Regions from separate parts of the Streptomyces sp. NBC_01116 genome, predicted to be linked through region 2. Evidence: predicted binding sites of a transcription regulator. Region 2 holds the regulator's gene; each other region holds the start of a gene.
The links. Region 2 encodes HrcA, which represses chaperone genes, less so after heat shock. Its sites were predicted from a motif close to TTNGCACTCNGNNNNNCNGAGTGCNAA; they were not measured.
Positions count from the first base shown of each region.

Region 1: a site for HrcA is predicted at 4,017-4,043, ahead of groL (chaperonin GroEL). Genes of this name have one in related genera too.
Region 3: a site for HrcA is predicted at 3,336-3,362, ahead of groES (co-chaperone GroES). Genes of this name have one in related genera too.

Region 1 is NZ_CP108644.1:4,760,872-4,768,506, forward strand. It holds gene OG245_RS20780 (trehalose-6-phosphate synthase) at 1-223, opposite strand, end outside; gene OG245_RS20785 (glucosyl-3-phosphoglycerate synthase) at 288-1,238, opposite strand; SAM riboswitch class I at 1,393-1,520, shown strand; gene thrC (threonine synthase) at 1,540-2,841, shown strand; gene OG245_RS20795 (MoaD/ThiS family protein) at 2,871-3,149, shown strand; gene OG245_RS20800 (cold-shock protein) at 3,592-3,798, shown strand; gene groL (chaperonin GroEL) at 4,207-5,829, shown strand; gene OG245_RS20810 (ABC transporter ATP-binding protein) at 6,309-7,635, shown strand, end outside.
Region 2 is NZ_CP108644.1:2,541,041-2,548,675, forward strand. It holds gene dnaJ (molecular chaperone DnaJ) at 1-715, opposite strand, end outside; gene hrcA (heat-inducible transcriptional repressor HrcA) at 716-1,732, opposite strand; gene OG245_RS11125 (MBL fold metallo-hydrolase) at 1,898-2,710, shown strand; gene OG245_RS11130 (DUF3097 domain-containing protein) at 2,745-3,563, shown strand; gene OG245_RS11135 (ABC transporter substrate-binding protein) at 3,735-6,611, shown strand; gene hemW (radical SAM family heme chaperone HemW) at 6,627-7,635, opposite strand, start outside.
Region 3 is NZ_CP108644.1:5,262,391-5,270,025, forward strand. It holds gene OG245_RS23315 (methyltransferase domain-containing protein) at 718-1,941, opposite strand; gene OG245_RS23320 (polysaccharide deacetylase family protein) at 2,103-3,020, shown strand; gene groES (co-chaperone GroES) at 3,519-3,827, shown strand; gene groL (chaperonin GroEL) at 3,926-5,551, shown strand; gene OG245_RS23335 (class I SAM-dependent methyltransferase) at 5,916-6,743, shown strand; gene OG245_RS23340 (tRNA-dependent cyclodipeptide synthase) at 6,874-7,581, shown strand; gene OG245_RS23345 (cytochrome P450) at 7,559-7,635, shown strand, end outside.

The sequences.
Region 1 (7,635 bases), 2.2 Mb from region 2:
CGCCCGCCTCGCCGACCCCGCGCCGCACCGCCTCGCGGTCCCCGTCGCCGAGGGCCGCGCAGACCCACAGCTTGTCGTCGACGGCGCTCAGTCCGGAGACGAGACCTCCGCCGCCGCGCTTGGCGTCGAGCGTCCCGTCCTCGCCGAGGGTGTACGAGACGGGCCCGCGGTTGGACGCGACGAGGACCTGGGCGGTGGCGGAGGATGTGTGCTCGGAGACCATGTAGCGGAACCTAGCCCGTGAGGGAAGTCGCCAAACGCCTCAGGGCCTTCTGCGGCCCACCGCCTCACGCCGCGTGGCGTTCCGCGTACTCCGCGATCTCCCGCATCGGCGGCCTTTCCTCCGTGTCCACCGCATGGGTGCGGGGCACGAATCCGTCCTCGCCGCGTTCGAACTGGGTCAGCGCGGGCCGCACCAGATGGCCCCGGGAGAGCCGCAGCTGCGCCGTGCGGTAGATCGCCGCCGCCATCCGGCCCAGCGCCTGCCCGTCCTGGTGGCGGTGTCGGCGTACGCCGACGTCGACCTGGCCCAGCGCGTCCAGGCCCACCGTGTGCAGCGCGTCCACCAGCAGCCCCAGCTCCACTCCGTAACCGACCGGGAACGGCAGCCGCTCCAGCAGCGACCGCCGCACCGCGTACTCGCCCCCCAGCGGCTGCACGAACCCGGCCAGCTGGGGCCAGTGCAGATTGAGCAGCGGGCGCGCCACCAGCTCGGTGACCCGGCCTCCCTGACCTGCGCTGTCGCCGAGCGGGCGGTCGTACATCGCCTTGACGAACTGGACGGACGGGTCGGTGAGCAGCGGCCCGACCGTGCCCGAGACGAAGTCCGCGGAGAAGTCCCTGAGGTCGGCGTCCACGAAGCAGACGATCTCGCCGCTGGTCACCAGGAGTGACCGCCACAGCACCTCGCCCTTGCCGGGCACGGCCGGTATCCGGGGCAGGATCGCGTCCCGGTGGACCACTCGGGCGCCCGCCGCGCGGGCCACGGCGGCGGTGGCGTCGGTGGAGCCGGAGTCGATCACGACGAGCTCGTCGACGAGCCGGACCTTCTCCATGAGCTCCCGGCGGATCGTCGCCACGATCGCGCCGACCGTGGCCTCCTCGTTCAGCGCGGGCAGCACCACGCTCACGGACGTGGCGCGAGGATCGGCGTCCCGGGCGTCGGTGAGCCGGTTCAGCGGGCGGTCGCCGGACGACCAGGAACGCCTGGTCAGCCAGCGTTCCACCTCTTCGAGCACGGTCGGCACTCCCTGTGTGTGATCCATCTCGCGGTTCGGACGACTATCTCAACGGTCCGGTGCTTCGGTTACAGTCTTGAACAACGCGTACGACCGTCGCATGTCGGGGTCGGACCGCACATAAACGCCTGGATCGAAGATCCAGCGCCATAAGAGCTCATCCAGAGGGACTGAGGGAACGGCCCGTTGAAGTCCCGGCAACCCTCCTGCCGACCGCGAGGTCACGGTGGGGAAGGTGCCAATTCCGTCTTGCGGCGAAATGCGTCGCAGGGAAGATGAGGAGAAAGGGACCTCCGCCATCATGGCTGTTCAGACCGTTGCAGGTAACACCGCTTCTTCCGCCCCGGCCGTTGATCTCGGTCCCGCCGCGGCGCTTTCCTGCCGCGAGTGCGGCGAGCGTTTCGAGCTCGGCCCGCTTTTCGCCTGTGCGTCCTGTTTCGGACCGCTGGAAGTGGCCTACGACCTGCCCACCGGCTCCCCGGAGGAGCTGCGCAAGCGCATCGAGGCCGGCCCGAACAACATCTGGCGCTACGCCCCGCTGCTGCCGGTGCCCGCCGACGTCGCGGAGAAGCCCAACATCAACCCCGGCTTCACCAAGCTCGTCAAGGCCGACAACCTCGCCCGTGAGCTGGGCGTCACCGGCGGCCTGTACGTGAAGGACGACTCCGGCAACCCGACGCACTCCTTCAAGGACCGCGTCGTCGCCATCGCCGTCGAGGCCGCCCGCGCCTTCGGCTTCACCACCCTCTCCTGCTCCTCCACGGGCAACCTGGCCGGAGCCGTCGGCGCCGCCGCCGCCCGGGCCGGCCTGCGCTCCTGCGTGTTCATCCCGCACGACCTGGAGCAGGGCAAGGTCGTCATGGCCGCGGTGTACGGCGGTGAGCTGGTCGGCATCGAGGGCAACTACGACGACGTCAACCGCTTCTGCTCCGAGCTCATCGGCGACCCGCTCGGCGAGGGCTGGGGCTTCGTCAACGTCAACCTGCGCCCGTACTACGGCGAGGGCTCCAAGACGCTGGCGTACGAGATCTGCGAGCAGCTCGGCTGGCGGCTGCCCGACCAGATCGTCATCCCGATCGCGTCCGGCTCCCAGCTCACGAAGATCGACAAGGGCTTCCAGGAGCTGATCAAGCTCGGCCTCGTCGAGGACCGGCCGTACAAGATCTTCGGCGCCCAGGCCGAGGGCTGCTCCCCGGTCTCCGCCGCCTTCAAGGCGGGCCACGACGTGGTGCGCCCGCAGAAGCCGAACACCATCGCCAAGTCGCTGGCCATCGGCAACCCGGCGGACGGCCCGTACGTCCTGGACATCGCCCGCCGCACCGGCGGCGCGGTGGAGGACGTGACCGACGAGCAGGTCGTCGACGCGATCAAGCTGCTGGCGCGCACCGAGGGCATCTTCGGCGAGACGGCGGGCGGCGTGACGCTCGGCGTGACGAAGAAGCTCGTCGAGGCGGGCGTCATCGACCCGGCGCTCACCACCGTCGTCCTGAACACCGGCGACGGGCTCAAGACGCTGGACGCGGTCTCCGCGACCTCGCAGGCCACGGCCACCATCAAGCCGAGCCTGGACGCGTTCCGCGCCGCGGGCCTCGCCGCCGGCTGATCACCAGAGACTCAGGAAGGGCACCCACCATGAGCGTCAAGGTCCGTATCCCCACCATCCTCCGTACGTACACGGGCGGCCAGGCCGAGGTCCCGGCGGAGGGCGCCAAGCTCTCCGAGGTCATCGAGTCCCTGGAGAAGGACCACCCGGGCATCGCGGCCCGCGTCCTGGACGACCAGGGCAAGCTGCGCCGCTTCGTGAACGTGTACGTCAACGACGACGACGTGCGCTTCGAGGGCGGCCTGGACGCGGCCACGCCGGACGGCGCGGGCGTCTCGATCATCCCCGCGGTCGCCGGCGGCTGCTGAACCGCCGGGGCCGCTCCACGACGGCCCACCGCACCTCTGTGTGACCACAGTTGCCCCCTCCGCGAGAGAAGCGGAGGGGGCAATTCTGTATGGTTGAGCACGGTAGAGTTGGGGAAGCCCCGCCCGCTGCCCGTGCCGCCCGCATATGAGAATGCGCCCGGCCCCGATAAGAAGCAGCCAAAGTGCGTGAACCTCTTGCGGCATAAGTGCCCTTTGCCTGGCCCGACTTGCCCGTAAATCTCAGCAAACCCGCATATTCGCGTGTTCTTCGATGCCCAGAATTCTCGTCCGATTGACCTGTTGCAGAGGGCAGTTGGGCGGATACATTCGGCCGCGGTCGACGCGCTGCGGCGCCGCGCACCCTCTCCTGTCGGAGGGTGAGTTCCGACCCGGGCCCGCGAAGTGCGGTCCCGTGCAAGGGCCAGTAATAGGGGAGTTAGGCATGGCTCAGGGCACCGTCAAGTGGTTCAACGCGGAGAAGGGGTACGGCTTCATCGCGGTCGACGGTGGTGCGGATGTTTTCGTCCACTACAGCGCGATCCAGATGGACGGGTACCGCACCCTCGAAGAGGGTCAGCGAGTTGAATTCGAGATCTCGCAGGGCCAGAAGGGGCCCCAGGCCGACATGGTCAAGCTCGCCGTCGGCTGAGCTCGACGCGGTCGTCCGACGACACTACTCACGCATGCAGGGCCCGGCCCCCGGATCAGGGGACCGGGCCCTCCGTGCGTTCGGAGGCCGTCAGTGCGTCCGGAGGCCGTCCGCGCACTCGGAGTCCGTCCGTGCGTTCGGGGCGCCCCTCGTGCGTTCGGAGTGCTCTCCGGGAGCCCGGGCCGGGGGGCGCGGCTGTCCACATCCGACGGGGGACGCTTGCACTCGCAGGGGTCGAGTGCTAATCATTGGCGTTAGCACTCTCCAGGTGAGAGTGACAGAAACTTGGACCGGGCCGGTGAGGCCCGCAGGTGCGGTGGGGCAAGGAACCACCACACAGGCAGGCCGTCCGTCGCGGGCGCCTCCCGGTCCGGAGAAATCCACCCCTGTCCGGGAGGACCACTTCACATGGCCAAGATCATCGCGTTCGACGAGGAGGCACGGCGCGGTCTCGAGCGCGGGATGAACCAGCTCGCCGACGCCGTCAAGGTCACCCTCGGCCCCAAGGGCCGTAACGTCGTCCTCGAGAAGAAGTGGGGCGCGCCCACGATCACCAACGATGGTGTTTCCATCGCCAAGGAGATCGAGCTCGAGGACCCGTACGAGAAGATCGGTGCGGAGCTGGTCAAGGAGGTCGCCAAGAAGACGGACGACGTCGCCGGCGACGGTACGACCACCGCCACCGTTCTGGCTCAGGCTCTCGTCCGCGAGGGTCTGCGCAACGTCGCCGCAGGCGCCAACCCGATGGCCCTCAAGCGGGGCATCGAGAAGGCCGTCGAGGCCGTCTCCGCCGCTCTGCTGGAGCAGGCCAAGGACGTGGAGACCAAGGAGCAGATCGCTTCGACCGCCTCCATCTCCGCCGCCGACACCGAGATCGGCGCCAAGATCGCCGAGGCGATGGACAAGGTCGGCAAGGAAGGCGTCATCACCGTCGAGGAGTCCCAGACCTTCGGTCTGGAGCTTGAGCTCACCGAGGGTATGCGCTTCGACAAGGGCTACATCTCGGCGTACTTCGCGACCGACATGGAGCGTATGGAGGCGTCGCTCGACGACCCGTACATCCTGATCGTCAACTCGAAGATCGCCAGCGTCAAGGACCTGATCCCGCTGCTGGAGAAGGTCATGCAGTCGGGCAAGCCCCTGCTGATCATCGCCGAGGACGTCGAGGGCGAGGCGCTCTCCACCCTGGTCGTCAACAAGATCAAGGGCACGTTCAAGTCCGTCGCCGTCAAGGCTCCGGGCTTCGGCGACCGCCGCAAGGCCATGCTCGCGGACATCGCCATCCTCACCGGTGGCACCGTGATCTCCGAGGAGGTCGGTCTCAAGCTGGAGAACGCCGGCCTGGACCTGCTCGGCCGTGCCCGCAAGGTCGTCATCACCAAGGACGAGACCACGATCGTCGACGGCGCCGGTGACAGCGACCAGGTTCAGGGTCGCGTCAACCAGATCCGTGCCGAGATCGAGAACTCCGACTCGGACTACGACCGCGAGAAGCTCCAGGAGCGTCTGGCGAAGCTGGCCGGCGGCGTGGCCGTCATCAAGGCCGGCGCCGCCACCGAGGTGGAGCTCAAGGAGCGCAAGCACCGCATCGAGGACGCGGTGCGCAACGCCAAGGCCGCCGTCGAGGAGGGCATCGTCGCCGGTGGTGGCGTGGCTCTGCTCCAGGCCTCGGCCGTCTTCGAGAAGCTCGACCTCACGGGCGACGAGGCGACCGGCGCCAACGCCGTGAAGCTCGCGCTGGAGGCCCCGCTCAAGCAGATCGCCGTCAACGGTGGTCTTGAGGGTGGCGTCGTCGTGGAGAAGGTCCGCAACCTGCCGATCGGTCACGGCCTCAACGCCGCGACCGGCGAGTACGTCGACATGATCGCCGAGGGCATTCTCGACCCGGCGAAGGTCACGCGCTCCGCTCTGCAGAACGCCGCGTCCATCGCCGCGCTCTTCCTCACCACCGAGGCCGTCATCGCCGACAAGCCCGAGAAGGCCGGCGCGGCCGCCCCGGGCGGCATGCCGGGCGGTGACATGGACTTCTGATCCGCCGCGGAGGCCCCGGGTCCGCCCGGGAGCCCTCCGGCTGATCGAAGTTCGCCGTACGTCCCACAGGGGCGGCACCTCCTTCACGGAGGTGCCGCCCCTGTGGCGTTTCTCCGGCCGGTCCGGTGATCCGGCCGGTCCGGTGATCCGGCCGGTCCGGTCCGGCCGGAGAGCAGGTGGAACCGGCGGATCTGCGTCCCTTGACAGTGGTGACGGCAGACGGCAGACGCAAGACGGAGGGGGTCCGGGTGAGCACGGTGGCGAGCACGACGGAAGCGAACGAGGGAGAGGGAGGGCGCGAGCGCGGGGGCGGGAGCAGAGGGCCGGAGGAGGCTGTCGCGTCTCGGGAGCCCGTCGAGCAGTTGGCGGGGGAAGCCGGAGGGCAGGCCGCCGAGGCGGAGGCCACAGGGAAGGCCGCCGGGAGGACTGCGAGGAAAGCCGCCGGGAAGGCCACAGGGAAAGCCGCCGGGAAGGCGGGCGTGGGCGAGGCGGGTGCGGACGGGCCCTCCCCTCTCCGTCTCCTCCTCTCCCGGGTCCGCCCGCACCGCGGCGTCCTCGTCCGCGCGGGCCTGCTCTCGCTCGCCGGATCCGGGGCGGGCCTCGCGATGCCGCTGATGGCGAAGCACGCGGTCGACGCGTTCGCCGCGGACCGCTCGCCCGCCGGACCGCTCGTCGCGCTGACCGTGCTCGTGCTGGTCGGCGCCTGCCTCTCCGCGTACGGGCGCTATCTCATGTCCCGTACGGGAGAAGGCGTCGTCCTGCGCGCACGCGACCAACTCGTGGGCCGCATCATGCGGTTGAAGGTCCCGGCGGTGGACCGGCTGACGCCGGGCGACCTCCAGTCACGCGTGACCAGCGACACGACCCTCCTGCGGACGGTCCTCTCCAGCGGCCTGGTCGAGTCGTTCAACAGCGTGCTGATGCTGCTGGGGACGATCGCCTTCATGGCGTACATGGACCTGACGCTGCTCGGCGTGACGCTGGTCGTGATCGTCGGCATCGGTGCCGTGACCTCGCTGCTGATGCCGCGCATCCAGCGGGCCCAGCTCCGCGCCCAGGAGTCCGTGGGCGCGATGGGCGCGGCACTGGACCGGGTGCTCCAGGCCTTCCGCACGGTCAAGGCGAGCGGGGCGGAGGAGCGGGAGACGGCGGCCGTCGCGGCGGCCGCGCGGCACGCGCACGACCGGGGCGTCTCGGTGGCGCGGTGGTCGTCGGTCTCCGACGTCACGATGGCGATGTCGATCCAGCTGGCGTTCCTGGCGGTGCTGGGCGTGGGCGGCGCACGGGTGGCGTCCGGCGCGCTGGAGGTCTCGTCGCTGATCGCGTTCCTGCTCTACCTCTTCTATCTGATGGGCCCGATCGGCGGCCTGGTCGAGGGCTGGACGGGCTTGCAGAGCGGGCTCGCGGCGGTCCGCAGGATCGACGAGGTCGAGTCGCTGCCCGGCGAACCGGCCGCCGCGCCCGGAGCCGTACGGCAGGAGATCCCCGCGACTCCGCTCGGCGTCACGTTCCAGGACGTGGCGTTCGGGTACGGGGACGAGCGCGCGCCCGCCCACAAGGGGGTGACGTTCGACGTCCCGACCGGCGGTCTGGTCGCGCTGGTGGGCCCGTCGGGGGCGGGCAAGTCGACGGTGTTCAGCCTGCTGGAACGCTTCTACGACCACGACTCCGGCACCATCACCGTGGACGGCCGGGACATCCGGGACTGGCCGCTGGCCGAGCTGCGGGGCTCGCTGGCGTACGTGGAACAGGACGCGCCGGTCCTGGCCGGGACGCTGCGGGAGAACCTCGTCTTCGCCGCCCCGG
Region 2 (7,635 bases):
CGACCTCGCCCTCGCCCGCGAGCTGGATACGGGTGCCGTTGTCGACGCCCGCGGGGATCTTCACGGTCAGGGTGCGCCGCGAGCGGATGCGGCCGTCGCCGGCGCACTCCGGGCACGGGGTGGGCACGACCGTGCCGAATCCCTGGCACTGCGGGCAGGGCCGCGAGGTCATGACCTGGCCCAGGAAGGACCGGGTGACCTGCGAGACCTCGCCGCGGCCGCGGCACATGTCACAGGTCTGGGCGGACGTGCCGGGGGCCGCGCCCTCGCCGCTGCAGGTGTTGCAGACGACGGCCGTGTCGACCTGGATGTCCTTGGTGGTGCCGAAGGCCGCCTCGTTGAGGTCGATCTCCAGCCGGATCATGGCGTCCTGGCCCCGCCGGGTCCGCGAACGGGGCCCGCGCTGCGCGGCGTTGCCGAAGAACGCGTCCATGATGTCGGAGAAGTTGCCGAAGCCGCCGGCTCCGAAACCGCCCGCGCCACCGCCGCCGCCACTGGCGGAGAGGGGGTCGCCGCCGAGGTCGTAGACCTGCTTCTTCTGCGGGTCCGAGAGCACCTCGTAAGCGGCGTTGATCTCCTTGAACCGCTCCTGGGTCTTCGGGTCCGGGTTGACATCCGGGTGCAGCTCGCGGGCGAGCCGACGGAATGCCTTCTTGATCTCGTCCTGAGATGCGTCGCGGCGCACGCCGAGTACGGCGTAGTAGTCCGTGGCCACTTACGACTCCGCCAGGATCTGTCCGACGTAACGTGCCACTGCGCGTACCGCTCCCATCGTTCCGGGGTAGTCCATGCGGGTCGGTCCGACCACGCCGAGTTTGGCGACTGCCTCGTCGCCCGAACCGTAGCCGACCGCGACGACGGACGTGGAGTTGAGCCCCTCGTGGGCGTTCTCGTGCCCGATCCGTACGGTCATGCCGGAGTCCGTTGCCTCACCGAGCAGCTTCAGCAGGACGACCTGTTCCTCCAGTGCTTCCAGCACCGGCCGGATCATCACCGGGAAGTCGTGTCCGAAGCGGGTGAGGTTGGAGGTGCCGCCGATCATCAGCCGCTCCTCCGTCTCCTCGACCAGGGTTTCGAGGAGGGTGGAAAGGACCGTGGAAACCGTCCCCCGGTCCTCGCTGTCGAAGGATTCCGGCAGCTCCTGCACCAGCTGCGGGACATCCGCGAAGCGGCGTCCGACGACCCGGCTGTTGAGCCGGGCCCGCAGATCCGCGAGCGATGCCTCGCCGAACGGCGCAGGGCAGTCGATCATACGCTGTTCGACCCGGCCGGTGTCCGTGATCAGGACGAGCATCAGCCGGGCGGGGGCGAGCGCCAGCAGTTCCACGTGCCGCACCGTCGAGCGGGTCAGCGAGGGGTACTGCACGACGGCGACCTGCCGGGTCAGCTGCGCGAGCAGCCGCACCGTCCGGCCGACCACGTCGTCGAGGTCGACCGCGCCGTCCATGAAGTTCTGGATGGCCCGGCGCTCGGGCGAGGACAGCGGCTTGACGCCCGCGAGCTTGTCGACGAAGAGGCGGTAGCCCTTGTCGGTCGGGATGCGTCCCGCGCTCGTGTGCGGCTGGGCGATGAAGCCCTCGTCCTCCAGCACCGCCATGTCGTTGCGGACGGTGGCCGGGGAGACCCCCAGCCGGTGCCGCTCGGTCAGCGCCTTGGAGCCGACGGGCTCCTCGGTGCCGACATAGTCCTGGACGATGGCGCGCAGCACTTCGAGTCTGCGTTCGCTGAGCATCGCGCACACCTCCAGCGGTGTCTCTCGGTGTCTGTCTGGCACTCGGTGCGTTCGAGTGCCAGCAATCCCCCGCGGTCAGTGTACGGGGGTGGGGTGGGGCGGGGGCAAGGGCGACCGGCCACGCCTCCACGAGACCGCGCAGGTCGTTGCCGCTAGCGTCGTCGTATGGACGTCGCTTGGGAAGACTTCGGCTGGGAGCGGTTGGGCAACGGTATCGGCAGGCGGCGCCTGCCCGGCTGGGACGCCACCGCCGCGCTGGTCGCCGGTGAGGACGGCGCGCTGCTGTACGACACCGGCGCCACGCTGCGCGAGGGGGTCGAGCTGCGGCGGCAGGCCGAGGCGCTGCTCGGGCGGAGGGTGACACATATCGCACTGAGCCATCCGCACTTCGACCATGTGCTGGGCACCGCCGCGTTCGCCGGGGCCCAGGTGTACGGGGCGGTGGGTGTCGCGGCCCTGCTGCGCGGCGGGGCGGAGAGCCTGTGCGCCTCGGCGGTGCGCCACGGGGTGCCGGAGGAGGAGGCGGCCCGGTCGGCGGACACGCTGGTGGTCCCGCACCACGAGGTGTGCGGCGACTGGACGCTCGACCTCGGCGGCGGCCGTCAGGTGCTGCTGGCGAACGTGGGCCCCGGGCACAGCGGCCATGACCTCGCGGCGCTGGTGCCGGGCACGGCGGGCGAGCCTCCGGTGGTGTTCTGCGGCGATCTGGTCGAGGAGTCGGGCGAGCCGCAGGCGGGCCGGGACGCGATCACCTCGCGCTGGCCGGCCGCGCTGGAGAGGCTGCTGGCGCTCGGCGGCGAGGGCGCTCGTTACGTGCCGGGGCACGGGGCGGTGGTGGACGCGGCGTTCGTGCGGGCGCAGCGGGCGTCGCTGGCGGAGCGCTTCGACGTGCGCCTCGACGCGGGAGACGTGCGCCTCGACGTGGGGGCCGGCGTGGGAGCCGACGCGGACCTCAACGCCGGACTCGACGTGGGATGAGCCCTGACGCGGTTACGGCGAATATCGTCGTGCCATGCGCAGCTACCAGCCGGACCTGACCCCGCCGTGGAAGAGGTCCGCCCCCGTGCCCGAGGTGCCCGCCGAGCCCGATCTGGTCGTGGAGGAGGTCTCCACCGGCTTCTGCGGGGCGGTGATCCGCTGCGAGAAGACGGCCCAGGGGCCGACGGTGACCCTGGAGGACCGCTTCGGCAAGCACCGGGTGTTCCCGATGGAGCCGCGCGGCTTCCTGCTGGAGGGCAAGGTCGTCACGCTGGTGCGCCCGGGGCCCGGCGGCCCGGTGCGCCCCACCCGTACGGCCTCCGGTTCGGTGGCGGTGCCCGGGGCGCGGGCCCGGGTGGCGCGGGCCGGGCGGATCTATGTGGAGGGCCGGCACGACGCGGAGCTGGTGGAGCGGGTGTGGGGCGACGACCTGCGTATCGAGGGCGTGGTCGTGGAGTACCTGGAGGGCGTGGACGACCTTCCGGCGATCGTCGGCGACTTCGCGCCGGGGCCCGACGCCCGGCTGGGGGTGCTGGTGGACCATCTGGTGCCCGGCTCCAAGGAGTCCCGGATCGCCGAGCGGGTGACCGGCGCGCACGTGCTGGTGGTGGGCCACCCGTACATCGACGTGTGGGAGGCGGTGAAGCCGTCCTCGGTGGGGATCGACGCCTGGCCGGTGGTGCCGAGGGGGCAGGACTGGAAGACGGGCGTGTGCCGGGCGCTGGGGTGGCCGGAGAACACGGGGGCGGCCTGGCAGCACATCCTGTCCAAGGTCCGCAGCTACAAGGACCTTGAGCCCCAACTCCTGGGCAGAGTAGAGGAATTGATCGACTTCGTCACCCTTCCGGACTGATGTCCGGGGCCTGATTCCGGTCCGGCTCCGGCCTGTTGCGGGACTGTTGAAGAGGATCTCGTACCGATCCCTATGAATGCCTGCGCCCCACACGCACCATCGGATAGTGAAGGGGGAGAACGGGCAGGCGGTTCACGAGCCGGACGGCTCACGGGGGAAGGGCAGCGGCCGATGGCGCGCGAGGTCTGGCGGGACAGTGCGGACAACGAGGCGGCCTCGGCCGTCTTCCACCTCATACAGCAGCTGATCGACCGGTACCGGGTCAACCGGCCGGTGATGCCGCTCGTGGTGGTCCAGGCGGCGGACGCCGGGGCCGGACCGGAGATCGACGCGCGGGTGGAGCAGCTCGTGCACCAGGTGCACCGGGCCAACGAGTTGCGCCGGGTTCCGGTGCGGCTGCTGGACGGCGAGGGGGCGACCCCGTACGAGGCGGCGCTCGACATGGTGCGCACGCTCTCCGAGAAGCCGTGGGAGACCCGCGAGAACACCCAGTACAAGACCTTCGCCTTTCCCCGCTCCCGGCTGCTCGGGGCGATCGAGCAGGCCACCGCGACGGTGGTCGAGCAGTCCGACGGGAACACCTCCGAGGTGCGCGAGGAAAGGATTCTGGAGCAGCTGAGCCGGCTGCGCTGGCGGTCCGGCCGCCCTCGCGGGGGCACCCGGTGGGCCTCGCTGCGGCAGTCGGTGCGGCCCGAGACGTTCGTCGGCGCGCTCTTCATCGCCCTGCTCAGCGTGTTGCTCGGGGAGATCGACTGGCTGCTGACGGCCCTGGTGGCGGCCGTCGCGCTGATCGGGCTCGCCGTGGTGGGTCTGGCGAGCCGGGCCGCGCCGCCGCTGCTGTGGCTGCGCCGGGCCAGCCGGTGGTTCGCCACCACCTCGTCCCTGGCCGCGTCCAGCACCGGCTATCCGTCGGACGGCTGGTCGTGGCTGTCGCCGAGCGGTTCGTGGCGGGTGATCCGGGCTCGGGCGGCGGCGGTCGCGGAGCGGGTGGCGGACGCGGGGGCGGGCGACGAGTACGCGCGCCAGTTCCATCTGGAGCTGCGGGTGCAGGCGCTGCTGGAGGACCTGCGGCACAACTACCGCCCGCACTCCCTGGACTGGCGGCGCAGCAAGCGCACGGTCCCGCCGGTGGTGTTCCTGCCCCGGGCCACGCAGGACAACGGCGGCATCCTGCTGATCAACGCGATCAACAGCGTACGGTCGCGGCGCAGCGAGGTGGATCCGCTGCTGCTGCTCGCCTCGCTCCAGGCCCCCGAGATCATGCGGCACACCCCGCCGCTGCCCCCGGAGCGGCCGGGTCCCGGTGCGACGACCGGTTCCTCCGGGGCGCGGGCCCGCTACGAGCGCTGGGTCGACGATCTGAGCCTGGGCCAGTCGCCGGTGGCGGCGGCGACCCTGGCGTGGGTGCTCCTGCTGCCGCTGTCCACCGAGAAGCTGACCCACGAGCACGCGCACGCGCAGCTCGTCACCCACCGGGTGCGGCGGACCTGGGCGTGGTGGGTGATGTCGCGGGCGAGCATCGCCGTGCTCGTGGTGGGCAGTCTGCTGGGGGCGTTCCTGTGGGCCGGGCACTGGCGCGACACGTACTGCCACGGGCCGCTGACCGACCGCAACACGGACGCGATCTGGGACGGCGAGGGGGACGACCGGGAGTGCGTGGGGGTGGCGACCGCGCCCGAGGTGCTCTTCGCGCGGGGCAACGGCCTGGAGCTGAACGGGGCGGGGAAGGGCATCACCTTCGAGCGGATCGAGCAGGCGATACGGGAGGAGAACGACGACATCGCGGCGGACGACGCGTACGTGACGGTCGTGTACGCCGGGCCGCTCACCGCGACGGGCAGGGACCGGGAGGCGACCCGCAAGGGCCTGGAGGAGCTGACCGGCGTCTATCTCCAGCAGCGGGCCGTGAACAAGACCGTGCGCCGCTCGGTGAAGCTGCGGGTGCTGACCGCCAACGGCGGCGAGGACATGCTGCGGCAGCTCATCGCCGTACGGAAGATCATCGACGTGGCCCGGCGGGATCGGTCGGTGGTCGGGGTGGTCGGTCTCGGCCGCAACACCCAGGAGAGCGAGAAGGCGACGAAGCTGCTGCGCGAGGCCGGGCTGCCGCTGGTGAACACGACGAACTCCAGCAGCGACCTGCCCCGGGAGCTCCCCAACTACTTCGGCCTCGCGGCCACGGACGAGGAGCAGACGCATGTGCTGGGGCTGGTCGCCCGGCAGATCGCGAAGAAGCTCGACCGCCCGCACGGGATCGTGCTGTCGCGCGAGGACGTCAACGGTGACCTGGACCGGTACACCATCGAGCAGCGGGACGCGGGCCGGAAGATGCTGAAGGACGCGGGCTTCGGCCTGGGCAAGGACGTGACGTACGACCTGGTGGGCGGGGCGAGCCTGAACGCCCCGCTGACGTCCATCTGCCGGGCCGAGCGGGTCCCCGACGCGCTGTACTTCGCGGGGCGGGTCGAGGACGTGCCGACGCTGATGCGGGGCCTGTCGGAGACCACCGGCTGCTCGGACCGGCGGATGACGGTGTTCACCGGGGACGATCTGACGAAGGGGACGTTCGACGACAGCACGTCGATCGCGGCCAACGTCACGCTCTACCACAGCTCGCTCGCCCCGCTGGACCGGGGGAAGAACCTCGGTTTCTACGGGGACGCGTATCGCACGCTCCGTGCGCTGCACCCCGAGGGTGAGGTCATCGAGCTGGCGTCGGGAGGGCCGGCGTACGAGGACGATCTGTTCGCCAGCGGGCAGACCGTCATCTCCTACAGCGCGACGGCCGCCCTGTACGACGCGGCGGCCCGCGGCGACCGGCGCCGGAGCGCCGCGGAGACCTGGGCGACGCTGCACACGGTGGACCTCAACAACATGCCGACCGGGACGATCTCGTTCAGCCGGGCCAGGTCCTCGGTCTCCGACAACGTGCACGGCCTCAACATCGTCAAGGTGGTCCGCCCCGGGCCGAGCGCCGAGCGGGCCCTGGTCTGCGGCAAGCCGGCCGGGGTCGCGCCTCCGCTGACCGCCGACGACTGCCGGCCGTGACGGGGCCGGCCGAGGTCAGTCGACCAGGTCGCGCACGACGGCGTCGGCCAGGAGCCGTCCGCGCAGGGTGAGGACCGCGCGGCCCTTCCCGTACGGCTCCGGGTCCAGCAGCCCGTCCGTCAGCGCCCGGCGGGAGGCGGCGAGGCCGTCGGGTTTCAGGAGGGAGAGCGGGCAGCCCTCGCGCAGCCGCAGCTCCAGCAGGATGCGCTCGACCCGGCGGTCCTCCTGGCCGAGGACCTCGCGGCCCGCGCCGGGTGAGCGGCCCTCGGAGAGCGCCTGGGCGTACGCGCCGGGGTGCTTCACGTTCCACCAGCGGACCCCGCCGACGTGGCTGTGGGCGCCGGGGCCCGCGCCCCACCAGTCGGCGCCGCGCCAGTACAGCTCGTTGTGCAGGCAGCGGCCCGCCTCGGTGGTGGCCCAGTTGGAGACCTCGTACCAGTCGAAGCCGGCGGCGGCGAACGCCTCGTCCGCGATGAGGTAGCGGTCGGCGTGCGCGTCGTCGTCGGTCATCGGGATCTCGCCGCGCCGGATGCGGCGGGCGAGCTGGGTGCCCTCCTCGACGATCAGGGCGTACGCGGAGACGTGGTCGGGGCCCGCGCCGATCGCGGCGTCCAGCGTGGCCCGCCAGTCGTCGTCGGACTCGCCGGGGGTGCCGTAGATCAGGTCGAGGTTGACGTGGTCGAAGCCCGCCGCACGGGCCTCGGCGACACAGGCCTCGGGGCGGCCGGGGGTGTGCGTGCGGTCCAGGATCTTCAGGACGTGCTGCTTGGCGCTCTGCATGCCGAAGGAGACCCGGTTGAAGCCGCCCTCGCGGAGCGCGGCGAGGTAGGCCGGGTCGACGGACTCCGGATTGGCCTCGGTGGTGATCTCCGCGTCGTCCGCGAGCCCGAACTCGTCCCTGATCGCCGCCAGCATGCGTACGAGGTCGGCGGCGGGCAGCAGGGTGGGCGTGCCGCCGCCGACGAAGACCGTGCGCACGGGACGGGGGTCGTCGCCGAGGACCTTGCGGGCCTGGCGGACCTCC
Region 3 (7,635 bases), 2.7 Mb from region 2:
GCCGGTGCGCGGCAGTGCGTGGCCTGGCGGGCCCGAAACGCGCGCGCGGGCCCCGCGACCCGGTCGGTACTGTTCTGCGCATGCCACGCCGTGCCACGCTCCCACCGCCTCCGCCGCCGGTCGAGATCCGCTCCTGGCCCGACCGCGAGACGATGCTCGCCGACCGGTCGGTGGTCCTGGCCGAACTCGTGAAGACGCACGTGGGGGCGGGGCGGCTCGGGCTGTTGTGGATGTGGGCGGGGATCGCCGCGATCGGCTGGAGCCTGGTGGGCTCCGCGATCGTCATGTTCGAACAGGCGATTGACCTGGCCGACTTCGTCAGCGTCATCGGCGGAATCGTCAGCCTGGTCGTCGGCGCGGCGGTGCTGATCCCGGCCGTCGTCTTCTGCTGCCTCGGTGTCGCGCGGGACCGGAAGGTCCGCACGCTGCTCACCGCCTGGGGCGCGCTGGACCGGGACCCGGAGCGCGACCGGCTGCTGCGGATGCCCGGGACGAGCCTCGTCTGGCTGCTGCTGTCGTTCGTCGTGGGCGCGGCGGGGCTCGCCCTCTGCGTGATCGGGCCCGCGAGCGCGCGGCCCGGCCGGGAGACGTACGGGCTGGTCGCCCTGATGATGGGCCTCGGCATGGTGGCCTGGCTGACCGCGCTGACCGGCGCGGTCACGGCCCTGGCGCACCGCCGCTGGGTGGTGGGCGTCCTGATGGGACCCGCCGGGCGGGTCAGCCCAGCGGATGGCCGATCAGCATCGTCGGAGCCCCCGCCACCCGGGTCAGGAACACCGTCGCCGCGTGCGGACCGCTCAGCTTCATCCGGCGACGCAGTTCCTCCGGCTCGACCGCCGAACCGCGCTTCTTGACCGTCAGTACGCCGACCTCCCGCTCCCGCAGCAGTGCCTTCAGCCTCTTCACGCCGAACGGCAGCCGGTCGGTGATCTCGTACCCGGAGACGTACGGCGAGGAGTACCGCGTATCGCTCGTGACGTACGCGATCGTCTCGTCCACCAGCCGCCCGCCGCACCGCTCCACGATGTCGGCGACCAGATGCGCCCGGATCACCGCGCCGTCCGGCTCGTACAGATAGCGCCCGACCGGGCCCACGGGCGGGGCGGGCAGCGGGGCCGGGGCGGTCAGGGTCGCCCCGGAGGGCAGCAGCGTGGCCCGGAACGCACCGGGCGCGAAGCCCTCCCCGTACCAGAGCACCGCCTCCTTCACGTCGCCGCCGTCCGAGATCCACTCGGCCTCCGCCTCCGGGCCGATCGCCTCGTGCGGGACGCCCGGCGCGATCTTCAACGCCGCCCTCGGGGCCTTCAGCGCGGCGGCCGCCGCCCAGGACAGCGGCGGTGAGTACGCCTCCGGATCGAAGATCCTGCCCCGTCCGCCCCGCCGTGCCGGGTCCACGAAGACCGCGTCGTACGGGGCGGTGTCGATCTCCGTGACGTCGGCGCACCGCACCTCGATCAGGCCCGCCAGGCCGAGCGCCTCGGCGTTGGCGCGGGCCACCTCGGCCGTCAGCGGGTCGCGGTCCACGGCCAGGACGGAGATCCCGGCGCGGGCCAGGGCGAGGGCGTCGCCGCCGATGCCGCAGCACAGGTCGGCCACGCTCCGCACGCCGAGCCCGGCGAACCGCGCGGCGCGGTGGGCGGCGACCGAGGTGCGGGTGGCCTGCTCGACCCCGTTGGGCGTGAAGTACATCCGGTGGGCGTCCTCGGCCCCGAACTTGGCCACCGCCCGCTGCCGCAGCCGGGCCTGGCCCAGCGCAGCCGACACCAGCTCCGCCGGGTGCGCGCGGCGCAGCCGGGTCGCGGTGGCCAGCTCGTCGGCGGGGTCGTGGTCGCGCAGCTCGGCCAGCAGCTGCTCGCCCTCGGGGGTGCGCAGCGCCGCGAAGGCGGCGCGGGCGGGGTCGTCGTCCGGGGCGGAGGAGGTCGTCGCGTTCACCCGGTCCATTGTGGCCGGTGCGCGGGGCGCCGCCGCCCGCGCCGCCGGAGGCCGCTGTGGGCCGGCCGGGGGACGGCGCCGGTCCGCTCGCGGTGTCGGGGCGGGAGGCGGGCCGACGGCTGGCAGGATGCGGCGCCATGCAGCTAGTACGACAAAACGAAAAATCAGTCATGAAGCGGCACAGGCCGGGCGTCGTGCTGGCGGCCCTGCTGGCCGCCGCTGTCGCCTCCGGGTGCGCGGAGGAGCCGGGCGGCGGCGCGGGTGCTCCCGGCGGGCCCGCGAAGCCGGCCGCCGGCCAGCCGGGCGAGGCCGCTCCGAAGGCCGGGCCCGCCCGGGCCCTGGACACCTACGCCGAGGCGCTCACGAGGAAGCAGGCCGCGCGGGCCGTCGCCGCGAAGAAGTGGGGGCTCGCCAGGACCCCGCTCGCGGCCCCCGAGCCGCCGGAGGTGAAGCCGCGCATCACCACCCGCAAGGGCTTCGAGGTCCGGGACGATGCCGGGCTGCCGCCCGTCTTCACCACCGTCCCGACCAAGGAGAAGATCGTCTTCCTGACGATGGACGACGGCGCCGAGAAGGACCCCGAGCTGCTGCGGATGATGACCGAACTCGACATCCCGTACAGCGCGTTCCTCAGTGACTACGTCACCAACGACGACTACGGCTATTTCCAGAAGATGCAGAAGCGCGGGGTGACGATCAGCAACCACACCCTCAACCACCGTTATCTGCCCGGCCTCTCCCGCGCCGAGCAGAAGCAGGAGATCTGCGGCCAGCAGGAGAAGATCCTCAAGCACTTCGGGAAGCGGCCCACCCTCTTCCGGCCGCCCTACGGCAACTACAACCGCGACACCCTCGTCGTCGCCAAGTCCTGCGGGATCACCGCCGTGCCCCTGTGGTCCTCCGAGGCCTTCCCCGACCACATGGAGTGGCGCGAGTGGGACCGGGACCTGCACCCCGGCGACATCGTCCTCACCCACTTCCGGGGCGAGGAGGACTGGAAGGGCTCGATGCCCGACATGATCCGCCAGGTCATGAAGACCATCACCGACAAGGGGTACGCGGTGGCGAAGCTGGAGGACTACGTCTGATCCGCGCCCATCCCCGTATCCGGCCGCACATGCGCGCTCAGCCCCCGCTGCGCGCGCATGCGCCGTTGTCGCCCCCGCCGCGGCAGGGCGGGGAGTCCCCCGCGGAGGACAGGCTGATCGTGGGGGCGGGGCCGCGGTCCGCCCAGGGGTCCGGGGCCGAGGACCGCGAAGTGTCCCTCTCGGGCGGTCCTCCCGGCAGGCGGCTCTCGGGAGGCGTCATCCGCGTAGCGTCGTACGGAACGTCACGCTCCATCCCGACGTTGTCCGGACGGTGATCCGATGGAGCCCCGATCGAGACGGCGCGAGGGTGGTGAATTGGCACTCCGCTTGACCGAGTGCTAATCGCGGTCATAGTCTCGGTGCTGGCACTCCCCCCTGGAGAGTGCCAGCAGCACTCTGCGCGACAGGACAGGTCCGGCACCCGCGACGACGGGCCGGTCAGGTCGCCGCCCACAGACTGTTAAACCCCGTGAGATCTCCGAAGGGGGAGACCGGATCGTGTCGACCACCAGCTCCAAGGTTGCGATCAAGCCGCTCGAGGACCGCATTGTGGTCCAGCCGCTCGACGCCGAGCAGACCACGGCTTCCGGCCTGGTCATTCCGGACACCGCGAAGGAGAAGCCCCAGGAGGGCGTCGTCCTCGCCGTGGGCCCGGGCCGCTTCGAGAACGGCGAGCGGCTTCCGCTCGACGTCAAGACCGGCGACGTCGTCCTGTACAGCAAGTACGGCGGCACCGAGGTGAAGTACAACGGCGAGGAGTACCTCGTCCTCTCGGCCCGCGACGTTCTCGCGATCGTCGAGAAGTAATTCACCCACGTTTGCTTGTGTTCTGCGCCCCTGGCCCCCTGCGAAATAACTAGCCGGGCGGCGAGGGGCGCAGTTCATTTTGAGAGGGAACACAGCCCATGGCGAAGATTCTGAAGTTCGACGAGGACGCCCGTCGCGCCCTTGAGCGCGGCGTCAACAAGCTTGCCGACACGGTCAAGGTGACGATCGGCCCCAAGGGCCGCAACGTCGTCATCGACAAGAAGTTCGGCGCTCCCACCATCACCAACGACGGTGTCACCATCGCGCGTGAGGTCGAGCTCGACGACCCGTACGAGAACCTCGGCGCCCAGCTCGTCAAGGAGGTGGCGACCAAGACCAACGACGTAGCGGGTGACGGCACCACCACCGCGACCGTGCTGGCCCAGGCGCTCGTCCGCGAGGGCCTGCGCAACGTCGCCGCCGGCGCCTCCCCGGCCGCCCTGAAGAAGGGCATCGACGCCGCGGTCAAGGCCGTGTCCGAGGAGCTCCTCGCGACCGCCCGCCCGATCGACGACAAGTCCGACATCGCCGCCGTGGCCGCGCTCTCCGCGCAGGACACCCAGGTCGGCGAGCTCATCGCGGACGCGATGGACAAGGTCGGCAAGGACGGTGTCATCACCGTCGAGGAGTCCAACACCTTCGGTCTGGACCTGGAGTTCACCGAGGGCATGGCCTTCGACAAGGGCTACCTGTCCCCGTACATGGTGTCCGACCAGGAGCGTATGGAGGCCGTCCTCGACGACCCGTACATCCTGATCCACCAGGGCAAGATCGGCTCCATCCAGGAGCTGCTCCCGCTGCTGGAGAAGGTCATCCAGGCCGGCGCCTCCAAGCCGCTCCTGATCATCGCCGAGGACGTCGAGGGCGAGGCGCTCTCCACCCTCGTCGTCAACAAGATCCGTGGCACCTTCAACGCCGTCGCGGTGAAGGCCCCGGGCTTCGGCGACCGCCGCAAGGCCATGCTCGGTGACATCGCCACCCTCACCGGTGCGACCGTCATCGCCGAGGAGGTCGGCCTCAAGCTCGACGGCGCCGGTCTCGACGTGCTGGGCACCGCCCGCCGCGTCACCGTCTCCAAGGACGACACGACCATCGTCGACGGCGGGGGCAACTCCGAGGACGTCAAGGGCCGCGTCAACCAGATCAAGGCCGAGATCGAGTCCACGGACTCCGACTGGGACCGCGAGAAGCTCCAGGAGCGCCTCGCGAAGCTGGCCGGCGGCGTGTGCGTGATCCGCGTCGGCGCCGCCACCGAGGTGGAGCTCAAGGAGAAGAAGCACCGCCTCGAGGACGCCATCTCGGCGACCCGCGCCGCTGTCGAGGAGGGCATCGTCTCCGGCGGTGGCTCCGCCCTCGTCCACGCGGTGAAGGTCCTGGAGGGCAACCTCGGCAAGACCGGCGACGAGGCCACCGGTGTCGCGGTCGTCCGCCGCGCCGCCGTCGAGCCGCTGCGCTGGATCGCCGAGAACGCGGGCCTGGAGGGTTACGTCATCACCTCCAAGGTCTCCGAGCTCGACAAGGGCCAGGGCTTCAACGCCGCCACCGGCGAGTACGGCGACCTGGTCAAGGCCGGCGTCATCGACCCGGTCAAGGTCACCCGCTCCGCCCTGGAGAACGCCGCGTCCATCGCGTCGCTGCTGCTCACGACCGAGACCCTGGTCGTCGAGAAGCCGGCCGAGGAAGAGGCCGACGCCGGTCACGGCGGCCACGGCCACTCCCACTAGTACGGCCCGCACCGTTCGGTACGCCGTCCGGTACGACTGAGGCCCGGCACCCCCGTCACGGGGGTGCCGGGCCTCAGTGCGTTCCGGCGGCCGAGCCAGGTCCCGCGGCCCGACAGGGGCTCAGAGAGCCCGGCCCGTCCGAACACCGGTCCCCCCACCAGCCGGCCCGCCCCCGCGGACCGCCGTCCGCGGCCCTCGCTCCCGCATCGGCGTTCAACGCGTTCACGCCTTCGACCGCTCGCGGACTCGTATCGCGTCGCCCCGCGGCGATACGACAGGAAGCACACGACGGAGAACGACCCCTCGTGTCCCTGCCGGGCGTCCTCCGCGGACGACCGCGCACGCGACACGCGAGAGCGAGGAGATGACGGTGGATTCCCAGTTCGACACAGCGGTAGCGGCGTACGAGAGCAGCATGGAGGAGATGCCCTTCCGGGAGCACGTCGAGGCGTACAGCTTCCTGAACGCGGTCGGTGACGTCGTCGGCCGGGACGTGCTCGACATCGGGTGCGGCAGCGGGCTGTACGCCCGTCGCCTGCGCCGTTCCGGGGCGGCCCGTGCGGTGGGGATGGACGAGTCGGCCGCCATGGTGGAGCACGCGCGGCGGCGGGAGGAGCGCGAGGGGCTCGGGGTGGAGTACCTGGCGGCGAACGCCGCCGACCCCGCCGCCGTGCCGCAGGACATCACCGGATCATTCGACGTGGTCACGGCGGTGTACGTGCTGCCCTACGCGTCCAGCCGGCAAGAGCTGGAGGGGTTCTGCGTGACGGCGCGGCGAGCGCTGCGCGACACGGGCGGACGGTTCGTCGCCGCGGTCCTCAACCCCGAGTTCTCCACGGACCCGCAGTGGTACCGGCACTACGGCATGCTCCTGAGCGCACAGCAGGCACCGGAGGAGGGCACGCCGGGGCACCTTCGGGCCTGGGTCGGTCCGGAGGTGCTGGACCTGGACTTCTTCCGCTGGTCCGCGACAGCGCACGAGCAGGCTCTCAAGGCCGCCGGATTCGACCGCGTCTCATGGATTCGCCCGACCGTCTCCGGAGAGGGCCGGGCGAGGTACGGGGAGGCGTTCTGGGCGAACTACCTCGACTGTCCCCACGCACTGATCATCGACGCGCAGGTCGGCCCCGCGGCTGTGGTCGACAGCCCCGCCGACCCGGCCGGGAGCACCGCGGCGGCCCCGCCGGAGTGAGCACTCCTCCCGCCCCGCGCGCCACTCCGCCCCGACCGACGAGAGAAGCAAGGCCACTTCCATGAACCGACTCCGTACAGCCTCACCATCCACCAACGACACGGACGGCACGACGGAACAGGATCCCTCAGTGCCCAGCGGCTTCCGGGTGGAGGGACTCGATCTCCACAACCGCGGCCTGGCCGAACGGTACGGCACCATGGTGCTGGGCCTGTCACCGTTCAACTCCTTCTACTCCACGCAGACCGTGACCGCTCTGTGCCAGAGCGCCGCCGCGTCCTTCTCCGACGTGCACGTGGTCCTCCCGGGAGCGCCCGAATCCGCGCTGCGCTACATCACCGCCGGCAAGGAGCCTCGCCACGCGGTCCAGCGCTCCAAGCGCGTCATCCACAACATGCGCAACGTCGCACGTCGCACCCTGGCCGACTGCGGGGTGCCCGACACGGACGCGCGGGTCCATGTGATGACCCGCTTCGCGTCCCACCCGCGCTACCAGAGGAGCAGGGCCCGCATCGAGAGCGCCTACCGCACGCAGGCTCCGATGCGGGAGGCGGTGCACGCGATGACCCGTACAGCCCTGGCCACTTCCACCGACTCCGATCCCACACCGGACCAGATCGAGCTCAACACCCGCTACATCTTCGCCGAGGCTCCGCTGCTGCTGGACGCGGCCGGAATGCTCGCGCGACCCAGCACCCTGTTCGTCTACCACCGCAGGGTGCCCATCTACGACGTAGTGGCCTCCGGCCAGGTCCCCGGCCTCACCGTCGGGGCGGGCCACGCCCTGTCCGTGCTCACCGACGAGAGGAACGACCGTGGCAACGACGATCCCCGATGAACTGACCTGGCCCGACTCCTTCCCCACCCGCGGACACGGCCTGCCCCCCGAGAT